DNA from 3 places in the Streptomyces sp. NPDC079141 genome. Region 1 is predicted to be linked to each of the others. Evidence: riboswitches for the same ligand, from Rfam matches in the RefSeq annotation. Region 1 holds a riboswitch; each other region holds the start of a gene.
The links. Region 1 has a riboswitch for cobalamin ahead of AB0Q90_RS09300 (cobalamin biosynthesis protein). Riboswitches for the same ligand answer to the same signal wherever they lie in the genome.
Positions count from the first base shown of each region.

Region 2: another riboswitch for cobalamin. It lies ahead of AB0Q90_RS10140 (ABC transporter substrate-binding protein); the one in region 1 lies ahead of AB0Q90_RS09300 (cobalamin biosynthesis protein).
Region 3: another riboswitch for cobalamin. It lies ahead of AB0Q90_RS13660 (CbtB-domain containing protein); the one in region 1 lies ahead of AB0Q90_RS09300 (cobalamin biosynthesis protein).

Region 1 is NZ_JBFBLP010000002.1:922,441-925,701, forward strand. Features, by position in the region: gene AB0Q90_RS09295 (cobyric acid synthase) at 1-674, opposite strand, end outside; gene AB0Q90_RS09300 (cobalamin biosynthesis protein) at 671-1,612, opposite strand; cobalamin riboswitch at 1,716-1,856, opposite strand; gene AB0Q90_RS09305 (CU044_2847 family protein) at 2,080-2,424, shown strand; gene AB0Q90_RS09310 (serine protease) at 2,408-3,261, shown strand, end outside.
Region 2 is NZ_JBFBLP010000003.1:97,719-100,979, reverse strand. Features, by position in the region: gene AB0Q90_RS10145 (iron chelate uptake ABC transporter family permease subunit) at 1-232, opposite strand, end outside; gene AB0Q90_RS10140 (ABC transporter substrate-binding protein) at 229-1,248, opposite strand; cobalamin riboswitch at 1,317-1,505, opposite strand; gene AB0Q90_RS10135 (CoA-binding protein) at 1,585-1,992, shown strand; gene AB0Q90_RS10130 (formylglycine-generating enzyme family protein) at 2,176-3,009, shown strand; gene AB0Q90_RS10125 (4-hydroxybenzoate 3-monooxygenase) at 3,056-3,261, shown strand, end outside.
Region 3 is NZ_JBFBLP010000003.1:858,036-861,296, forward strand. Features, by position in the region: gene ppdK (pyruvate, phosphate dikinase) at 1-555, shown strand, start outside; gene AB0Q90_RS13645 (hypothetical protein) at 611-736, opposite strand; gene AB0Q90_RS13650 (ferredoxin) at 843-1,217, shown strand; gene AB0Q90_RS13655 (histidine phosphatase family protein) at 1,235-1,825, opposite strand; cobalamin riboswitch at 1,920-2,075, shown strand; gene AB0Q90_RS13660 (CbtB-domain containing protein) at 2,114-2,344, shown strand; gene AB0Q90_RS13665 (CbtA family protein) at 2,370-3,131, shown strand; gene AB0Q90_RS13670 (acyl-CoA dehydrogenase family protein) at 3,251-3,261, shown strand, end outside.

The sequences.
Region 1 (3,261 bases):
ACGCCGTAGGTGTGCCGCCCGGTGAGGCCGTGGAGCATGTCGAGCCCGGGTTCGAGCAGCGACACATCGCCCCGGAATTTGTTGACGAGGAACCCGGCGACGAGCGCCTGGTCCTCGGGCGAGAGGAGGGCGACGGTCCCGAAGAAGGAGGCGAAGACGCCACCGCGGTCGATGTCGCCCACGACGAGTACGGGGAGCTGCGCGTTGCGCGCGATCCCCATGTTCACGATGTCGGTCCGCCGCAGATTGATCTCGGCCGGACTCCCGGCCCCTTCGCAGATCACCGCGTCATACGTGCCCCGCAACTCGGCGAGGCAGTCGAGCACGGTCCCGAGGAGCTTCTGCTGCCGCCCGCCGTGGTACCCGCGAGCGCTGAGCTCACCGACCGGCTTCCCGAGCAGCACGACCTGGCTGCTCTGCTCGCCGCCCGGCTTGAGCAGCACGGGATTCATCAGCGCGGTCGGCTCGACCCGGCAGGCCTGGGCCTGCATGGCCTGCGCCCGCCCGATCTCGGCGCCTTCGCGCGTGACGAACGAATTGAGGGACATGTTCTGCGCCTTGAACGGCGCGACCTTGACCCCTTGCCGCACCAGCCACCGGCAGATTCCGGCGGTGACGACACTCTTGCCGGCATCGGAGGTGGTGCCGGCGACGAGAAGCCCGCCGCCGGTCATGACCGCCGTCCCTTGACGATCCGGCGTGCGGCGACACTGACGCCGAGCGCCAGCCAGCTCACCCGCCGGGACAGCCGAACGGCCCGCTCGATGTCCCCGACTTCCACTGCACGTCCCTCCCCGTTCAGCACCGGCCGGTGCTCGATGCGCCCGCCGTACGACAACGTCCCGCCGAGCCGGACCCCGAGCGCCCCCGCGAACGAGGCCTCCACTGGCCCGGCGTTGGGGCTCGGGTGCTTCGCGGCGTCGGCACGCCAGGCGCGTACGCCACCACGGGGATCGCCCCCGGCGACCACCGCGAGCACGGCGGTGAGCCGCGCTCCGGGCCACCCGGCGACGTCGTCGAGCCGGGCGGACGCCCAGCCGTAGCGCCGATGACGCTCGGACTTGTGCCCCACCATGGCGTCGAGGGTGTTGACGGCCCGGAACCCCACAAGCCCCGGCACCCCGCCGGCGGCTCCCCACACGAGCGCCCCCACGACGGCGTCGGAGGTGTTCTCGGCGACGGACTCCACGACCGCGCGCGCGATTCCGTCCGCGTCCAGCGCCTGCGGATCCCGCCCGCACAGATGCGGCAGCCGTGCCCGCGCGGCCTCGACGTCCCCCGCTTCGAGGGCACGGCCGATGACCCGGGCCTCCCGGGCGAGCGAAGTCCCCCCGACGACCGCCCAGGTGGCGGCGCCGGTCAGTGCGACGGAGGCGGCAGGGGAGCGGCGTACGGCACGAGCGGCAACGGCGCCCAGCGCGACGGCTCCTCCGGCGCACACGGCGGTGTGCAGCGCGCCCCAGCCCCGGTGGTCCCGCCACAGCACGCGTTCCACGGCGCCGGCGGCCCGCCCGAACACGGCGACCGGATGCCCGCGGCGCGGATCGCCGAGGAGCAGGTCACCGAGGAGGCCGGCGGCGGCGCCGTACGCGAAGACGCGATCGGCCCGCATCGGCTCAGCCGGCCGTGGGGTCGGGCAGAGCTCGGTTGGGGCAGGCTCTCAATCGGCAGCCGCGCATGGCGATATGTCCTCACTCAGGGTGTCCGCGCCCTGGCTCGACGAGATCGGCGGTGAGAGTTCCTGGCTCCCAGGGCTGTCTACCCCGGTGACAGTGGCGGGACCGCGCCGGATTCACACCGGCTTCCTCTCCTGCCGCCGTAGCTGGCTCCGGCAGTCCACCACGGGCCCGGAAGGGCCGTCAACTTGCCGTTGACCTGCGAAGGGGGAGTGTGCTGAGTTCCACACCGCTAGCACGGCAGGCCGCCCAAAGAGGGCTGCTTGCCCTGAATTCCCCTCTGCCGGGCGGCAATCCCCGATCCCGCTTGTGAACACGCACGGTGACCCCTGCAATAGCCCCTATGCCCCATACGGGGTGCAACGGACGCGGGAGGGGACGCACAGTGGCGTACGTGGGCGAGATGCTGCTGGACGACGGGCAGATCGTGCTCCTGGAGGTGGCCGGCGACGGCCCGGCCGGAGTGCAGCGCGTCTCGCGCGGGGGCGTGGTGGCCGGTGCCGCCGAGACCCTCCAACAGGCACTCGGCCGGGTGCGCCCCGCCCTCGGCGCGGTCCTGGACGACGCCAGAAGCCTGGCGAGACCGCCCGCGGAGGTGACCGTCGAGTTCGGCATCACGCTCAGCGCCGAGGCGGGCGTCGTGGTGGCGAAGGGGTCGACGGAGGCCAACTTCAAGGTGAGCATGCGCTGGGCGCCCCAGGACGACACGGTCATTCCGGGACAGCGTGCCGATGACGGCCGCTCCTGACGACGAACTCCCGGGGGCCATCGCGCGCTTCTGGAGCGCCGACGGCCAGGTCGCCGGCTGCGGGTTCCTCGTCGCCGAACGAACGCTGTGCACCTGCGCGCATGTCGTGGCGAGCGCGCTGGGCACGCCCGACACCGACGAGACGCCCCCCGTCGCCGCGGTGACCGTGGACTTCCCGCTCCTGAGTCCGCCCTCGGACCGGCTGCGGGCGACGGTCACGCACTGGCGCCCGGTGGCGCCCGACGGCGGCGGCGACATGGCGCTGCTGACGCTGGAGGAGTCGGTGCCCGGCACCGCCCCGGTGCGCTTCGCGGGCGGTGCGGCGGTCTGGGACCACGCCTTCCGTGTCGTCGGCTTCCCGCAGCGCACCGACGACCACGGCGTCTGGGTCGACGGTCGGCTCCGCGCCGCGGTCGGCAAGGGTTGGGCCTCGATGGAGGCGCGCCCGGTACCCGGCGGCCCGCCCGTCGGCCGCGGCTTCAGCGGCGGGCCGGTCTGGGACAGCGACCAGGGCGGAGTGGTCGGCATGACGGTCGCCGCGGAGGTCGGCACCGGCGCGACCACCGCGTACCTCATCCCCGCCGCCCTGCTCCTGGGCCTGGACCCCGCTCTGCGGCCGTCGCCGTTCCGTGGCCTGGAGCCCTTCCGGGAGCAGGACGCGGGCGTGTTCTTCGCGCGGGCGGCGGACACCGAGCGGATCGTCCGCGCCGTGCGCACCCAGCCCTTCGTACCGGTGGCGGGGGCGTCCGGGGTCGGCAAGTCCTCCCTCGTGCGCGCAGGGGCGCTGCCGTTGCTGCGGGCGGCCGGGTACACGGTGACCGACTTCGTCGGCCAGCC
Region 2 (3,261 bases), on a different contig from region 1:
CGAGTCCGGCCCCGCACACGGCCGCGAGCAGTGTGCGCGGCAGCCGCAGCTGCCACACGATGCCGTCCCGGATCGGCGTCAACTCCGAGGTGCCGACGCCGAGATGGGCCGCGACGACGGACCACACGTCGGCGACGCGGATGTCGGCCGGGCCGATGGTGATCGCGACGGCGAGGGAGCAGCACAGCAGGACGGTGCCCGCCGTGCCCAGCACAAGCCCGCGCAGGGTCACTTCACGAGCCCGAACTCACGCAGGGCCGCGGCCACTTGCTCGACGCCTTCTACCGTGCGGATGGTCGGGTTCATGGCCTGCCCGCTGAGCAGCACGTAACGCTTGTGCTTGACGGCGGTCATGTTCTTCGTGACGGGGTCGGACTCCAGGAACGCGATCTTCTTCGCCGCGGACTCGGCGGTCTGCGACTTGCGGGTCAGGTCGCCGATGACGAGGACGTCGGGGTCGCGGTCGGCCACGGTCTCCCAGTTGATCTGTGGCCACTCCTCGTGCGTGTCGTCGAAGACGTTCCGCGCGCCGAGGGCGCGGGTCATGACGCCGGGGGCGCCGCAGCATCCGGCCATGTAGGGCGACTCGGAGTTGGCGAACCAGTAGAGCAGGGTGACGTCCGAGGCGTCGATGCCCGAAGTGGCCTTCGCCATCCGCGTCTTGAGGCTCGCGACGAGCTTCTCGCCCCGCTCCTCCACGCCGAACACCTTGGCGAGGTCGCGGACTTCGCCGTACACGTCGTCGATGGTCAGCGGGGTGTCGCGGACGCCGTCGCCGCCCCCGGAGTTGTCCTTGCCCACGCAGTCGGACGGGGAGACGTAGGTCGGGACGCCGAGCTTCTCGAACTGCTCGCGGCCGGCGACGCCGCCCTTGCCCAGGGTGGAGACGAAGGAGGCGGTGACGAAGTCGGGTTCGGTCTCCAGGACCCGTTCGAAGGACGGGTTGTTCTCGGCGATCCTCGGCACCTTCGCGTTCGCCTTCGCCAGTCCCTTCAGCACGGGGTCGGTCCAGGTCGCGGTCCCGGCCATGCGGTCGGCGAGGCCGAGGGAGAGCAGGATCTCGGTGGTGCCCTGGTTGAGGGAGACGGCGCGCCGCGGCGGCTGTTCGACGCGGACGGAGTGCCCGCAGTTGTCGAGGGTGACGGCGGCCTTGGCATCGGTGGCGGCACTGTCGTCGCCGCAGCCGGTCAGGAGCAGGGTGGAGGCCGCGAGCAGGGCGGCGGGGCGGGTGAGACGTGCGAAGGGCACGGGGTTTGTCCTCAGTCGTCGAGGGCTCGAACGCGGAGCCCGGTCGTACGGTGCTCCCCCGCCGTGCGTCGACCGCGGGGGCCGCCAGCAGGTCTTCGGACTCGGGTTCACCCGGGTCGGAGCGCCTTCCCGGACGACGTACGCCGTCCAGTGGCCGAGGCCCCGCCCGTCACCCTCACCGCTGCGCGTCAGCTCCGGATTCGCACCGGATTCCCTGACCCACGTTCATGGGTTCGACTGGCTTCGGCAAGCTATCACGCGGCCGCCGGGAATCACCGGGCGCCGTCGGCCGTTGTGCGGTCGAGAGCCCTGTCATGAGGTCGAGGAGGCCCACCGGTGTACGGCGACGACGAGACGGTCCGCAAGATCCTCACGGAACTCGGCGACACCTGGGCCGTGGTGGGCCTGTCGACGAACCGGCGGCGCGCCGCCTACGGCGTGGCCGAGGTGCTCCAGCGCTACGGCAAGCGCGTGGTGCCCGTCCACCCCAAGGCGGAGACGGTGCACGGCGAGCAGGGCTACGCCTGCCTCGCGGACATCCCCTTCGACGTGGACGTCGTCGATGTCTTCGTCAACAGCGAGCTGGCCGGGCCGATCGCCGACGAGGCGGTGGCCAAGGGCGCCAAGGCTGTGTGGTTCCAGCTCGGCGTCCTCGACGACGCCGCGTACGAGCGCACCCGCGCCGCCGGCCTCGACATGGTCATGGACCGCTGCCCGGCCATCGAGATTCCCCGGCTGCGCTGAGCACCCCCGGTGGCCGGTCCGGACAGGAACGTCGCGTAGACATGGACGGTCCGCACCCGCGCCCCGAGGAAGAAGCCGATGCACGAGCCCGCCCCTTGCTGTATGCCGTCCGCCGGGAGCGGCCCGGCCAAGCCGCTGCGCATCGCACCGCCGGCGCCGGCCGTCGCCGGGTCCACGGACGGCATGGTCCTGCTTCCCGGTGGCGAGTTCCTGATGGGCGCCGAGGACGCCGAGGGGTTCCCGGCCGACGGTGAGGGCCCGGTGCGGGCCGTGCGCGTGGACGCCTTCCGTATCGACGCCTGTGCGGTGACCAACGACGCGTTCGCCGCGTTCGTCTCCGACACCGGGCACATCACCGACGCCGAGCGCCTGGACTGGTCGTACGTCTTCGCCGGGTTCCTGCCGGGCGCCCTGCGCCGGGACGCGCCGCGGCCCGAGCAGGCCCCTTGGTGGTGTGCGGTCACGGGGGCGGCCTGGAACCGGCCGGAGGGTCCCGGGAGTGACCTCGCGGGCCGCGGTGACCATCCGGTGGTCCATGTGTCCTGGTACGACGCCGCCGCCTATGCGGCCTGGGCGGGCAAGCGGCTGCCCACCGAGGCCGAGTGGGAGTACGCGGCCCGCGGCGGCCTGGAGCAGCGGCGCTACCCCTGGGGCGACGAACTGAACCCCGACGGCGCCTACCGCTGCAACATCTGGCGGGGCACCTTCCCCACCAAGAACACCGCCGACGACGGCTACCGCGGCACCGCGCCCGTGGACGCCTTCGAGCCCAACGGCTTCGGCCTGTACAACACTTCGGGCAATGTGTGGGAGTGGTGCGCGGACTGGTGGAGCACGGAGCGCCGCGGGGCGGTGAACCCGGCCGGACCGGCCGAGGGCACCGCCAAGGTGATCCGCGGCGGCTCCCACATGTGCCACGCCTCCTACTGCAACCGTTACCGCGTCGCCGCCCGCAGCTCCAACACCCCGGACAGTTCCAGCGGCCACGCGGGCTTCCGGTGCGCACGCGACGCGTGACTCCGGCGACTCCCCGTACCGCGCCGGGCCCCCACATAATGCTCGGGTGACCACGACCCCCCACCCCAACTCCCGTGCCGCACAACGCTTTCCGGTCGTCATCGTCGGCGCCGGACCCGCCGGGCTGACCCTCGGCAACATCCTGCGGGCCGCCTCCGTCGACTGTCTGGTCCTGGAGACCGAGAGCCGTGCGTTCATCGAGCAGCGGCCCAGGGCCGGTGTCCTGGAGGAGTGGGCGGTACGCGGGCTCGA
Region 3 (3,261 bases), on a different contig from region 1:
CCGCATGCCGAGATCATGATCCCGCTGGTCGGAACGGTCGAGGAACTGCGCCTGGCTCGCGCCGAGGCGGAAGAGGTCCTTGCTCAGGTCGCCGCCGAGACCGGCACGCGCTTCGACTGCCCGATCGGCACGATGATCGAGCTGCCGCGCGCGGCGCTCACCGCCGGACGGATCGCCGAGGCCGCCGACTTCTTCTCCTTCGGCACCAACGACCTCACCCAGACCACCTGGGGCCTGTCCCGCGACGACGCCGAGGCCTCCTTCTTCCCGCTCTACCTGGACAAGGGCGTCTTCCAGGTCTCGCCCTTCGAGACCATCGACCAGGAAGGCGTCGGCCGACTGGTGGAGCTCGGCGTCGAGGCCGGACGCGCCGTCAACCCGCAGCTGGAGACCGGCGTGTGCGGCGAACACGGCGGCGACCCCGAGTCGATCCACTTCTTCCACCGCGCGGGCCTGGACTACGTCTCCTGCTCACCGTTCCGCATCCCGGCGGCCCGCCTTGAGGCGGGCCGGGCGGCGGTCGCCGACACAACGGGGAACAGCGACAGCAGGTGAGGTGCGTCGGGGTATGCCCCGGGGGCGGAGGGTTCCCGGGGTCCGCCGGCAGGCGTCAGGTGTTGCCCACCTCGTCGGCCTCCCTGCCCTCCAGCAGCGCCACGACGGCCATGCCCGCGACGATCAGTCCGACACCGAGCGCGCCGCTCCCGGCGGCGATGTCCCTCCAGGGTGTGTCCATGGCCCGCGAGTACCCGGGGCGACCTTCGTGAACCCGGCCGTCGCGACCTGGCGAAACCCTGGCCGACACCGGGTTTGGCGCCCTGCGAGTCGGCTACCCGCAGGGTGTGACCTCGACTACATCGCAGCAGCAGCTCTTCCAGTACCTGGAGGACCGCTTCGCGTGCGCCCAGGCGTGCACCGAGTGTGCGCGTTCCTGTGCGCTGCGCGCGAGCCTGGTGGATCCGGACGGGACGGAGGAACAGGAACTCGTACGACGCAAGGGCATCATGTGCGCCGAGGTGTGCGACGCGACCTGCCGGGTGCTGTCCGAGCAGAGCCAGACGGACGAGAGCGGCATCCGCGTCCAGCTGGAGTGGTGCCGCACGGTCTGCCTGGAGTGCGCCCATGTCTTCGACGGACGGCCGGGCGCGGAGGACGGCGCGAAGGCGTGCCGCGAGTGCGCACAGGCGTGCACGGACTTTCTGGCCTCACTGAGGTGAGCCGGCGACTCGCCGCCTCACTGAGGTCGGTCGGCGACTCGCTCTTCGAGCGGCCGCCCCATCCGCACGTTCCAGCGCCCGGACCGCCCGCTGAGCTCCACCACCGTCAGCGGCGGCACGTCGGTGCGCCAGAACGCCGCCTCCGGCGCCCCGAGCGCCCGTACGACCGCGGCCCGGACGACCTCCGGCTCCACCACCGCGACGGTCCGCCCGCTCACCTCGGCGGTCGCCTCCAGCCATCCGCCGACCCGGTCGCACACCGCGCGCACCGACTCACCCCCGTGCGGCGCGGCCTGCGGATCCGCCAGCCAGCGGGCCAGCTCCGCCGGCTCGCGCGCGCCGACCTCCGCCAGCGTCGCGCCACGCCACCGTCCCGCGTCCAGCGGCGCCAACCGGGGCTCCGCAAGCGCCTGGACGCCCAGCGCGTCGGCGGTCTGGCGGCAGCGGACGGTGGGGGAGACCCAGGCCCGCTCCGCCGCCGGCAGAGCGCCCGCCGCGGCCCGGGCGAGCCGCAGCCCCGAGGCGTCGAGCGGACAGCCGTCGTCGAAGCGGGCCTCCCGCAGCGCCGCGGTGATCGCCGGTGAGACCAACATCACCCGACTTGTCATGCGCCCGTCCTCAACGTCAATACCCCATCCCTGTCCGGTACTTGACCCGCCCCATGCCCCCTGAGGGCGCACGACGCCGTACCGTGCGCCCTTGGCCGCGCTCCCGACACGCGGTACCTTCTCGTCGATATCGACGACGGTCCCTGCGGAAGCCGGTGAGAATCCGGCACGGTCGCGCCACTGTAAGCCGGGCACGCACCCACGGGTGCGGGCCGGGTAAGTCAGACCCGCCCCGTTGTCCTGTGCACCACCGAGACGGGACGCGAGTTCCCCCAGGAGGTACCTGCCATGGCGCAGTCCGCCGTCCAGCCGACCCTCGGCACCACCGGCTCCACCGCCGTCCCCGCCAAGCTGCCGATCGGCGCGATCGTCCCCTGGGCGGTCTTCCTCGGCATCCTGATGCTGGTCCTGCTCTACTTCGTCGGCGCCGAACAGGGCGCCACCTCCCTCATCTCCGGCGAGGGCGTGCACGAGTGGGTGCACGACTCCCGCCACCTCCTCGGCTTCCCCTGCCACTGACAGCGACGAGGAAGCGCAACCGCACATGAACTCCGCAACTGTCAGAAACCTCCTGGTCCGCGGCATGCTCGCGGGCCTCGTCGCGGGCCTGGCCGCCCTCGTCGTCGCCTACTTCCTGGGCGAACCGCGCGTCGACGAGGCGATCGCCTTCGAAGAGGCGCACGCCCACGAGCACGGCGGCGAGGAACTGGTCAGCCGCACTATGCAGTCCACCGCCGGTCTGTCCACCGGCGTCCTCGTCTACGGGGTCGCCTTCGGCGGCATCGCCGCACTGGCGTACTGCTTCGCCCTCGGCCGGATCGGCCGCTTCGGGCCGCGCGCGAGCGCGCTGCTCCTGGCGGCCGCCGGACTGGTCGCGGTCTACGTCGTCCCGTTCCTCAAGTACCCCGCCAACCCTCCGGCCGTCGGCGACCCCGACACGCTCAACCAGCGCACCACCCTGTTCTTCCTCATGGTCGTGCTCGGCGTGCTGTTGACGGTGGGGGCGGTCATCCTGGGGCAGCGCCTCGCCCCACGCCTCGGCAACTTCAACGCCACCGCCGCTGCGGGCGCGTTCTTCGTTCTCGTCGTCGGCCTGGCGTACGCCTTCCTGCCGTCGTACAACGAAGCCCCGCACGACTTCCCGGCCACCCTGCTGTGGCAGTACCGGCTCGCCGCCCTCGCCGTCCAGGTCACCTTGTGGACCGCCTTCGGGCTGGTCTTCGGGGCACTGGCGGAACGGCTGCTGGCCCCCCGGCGCGAGGCGGAGGTGACGGCGCCCGCGCGGGCAACTCCCGTACCGCACTGATCGCTTCACCTCGCAGGGCCCTCGGCGCGCATGCCGGGGGCCCTTCGCCATTCCCAATTTCTGGAACACGTTCTACGGTGTGCGCCGTCAGCACCGGCTTTGGGGACCCTGGAGGCGCCGTGCATCTCGA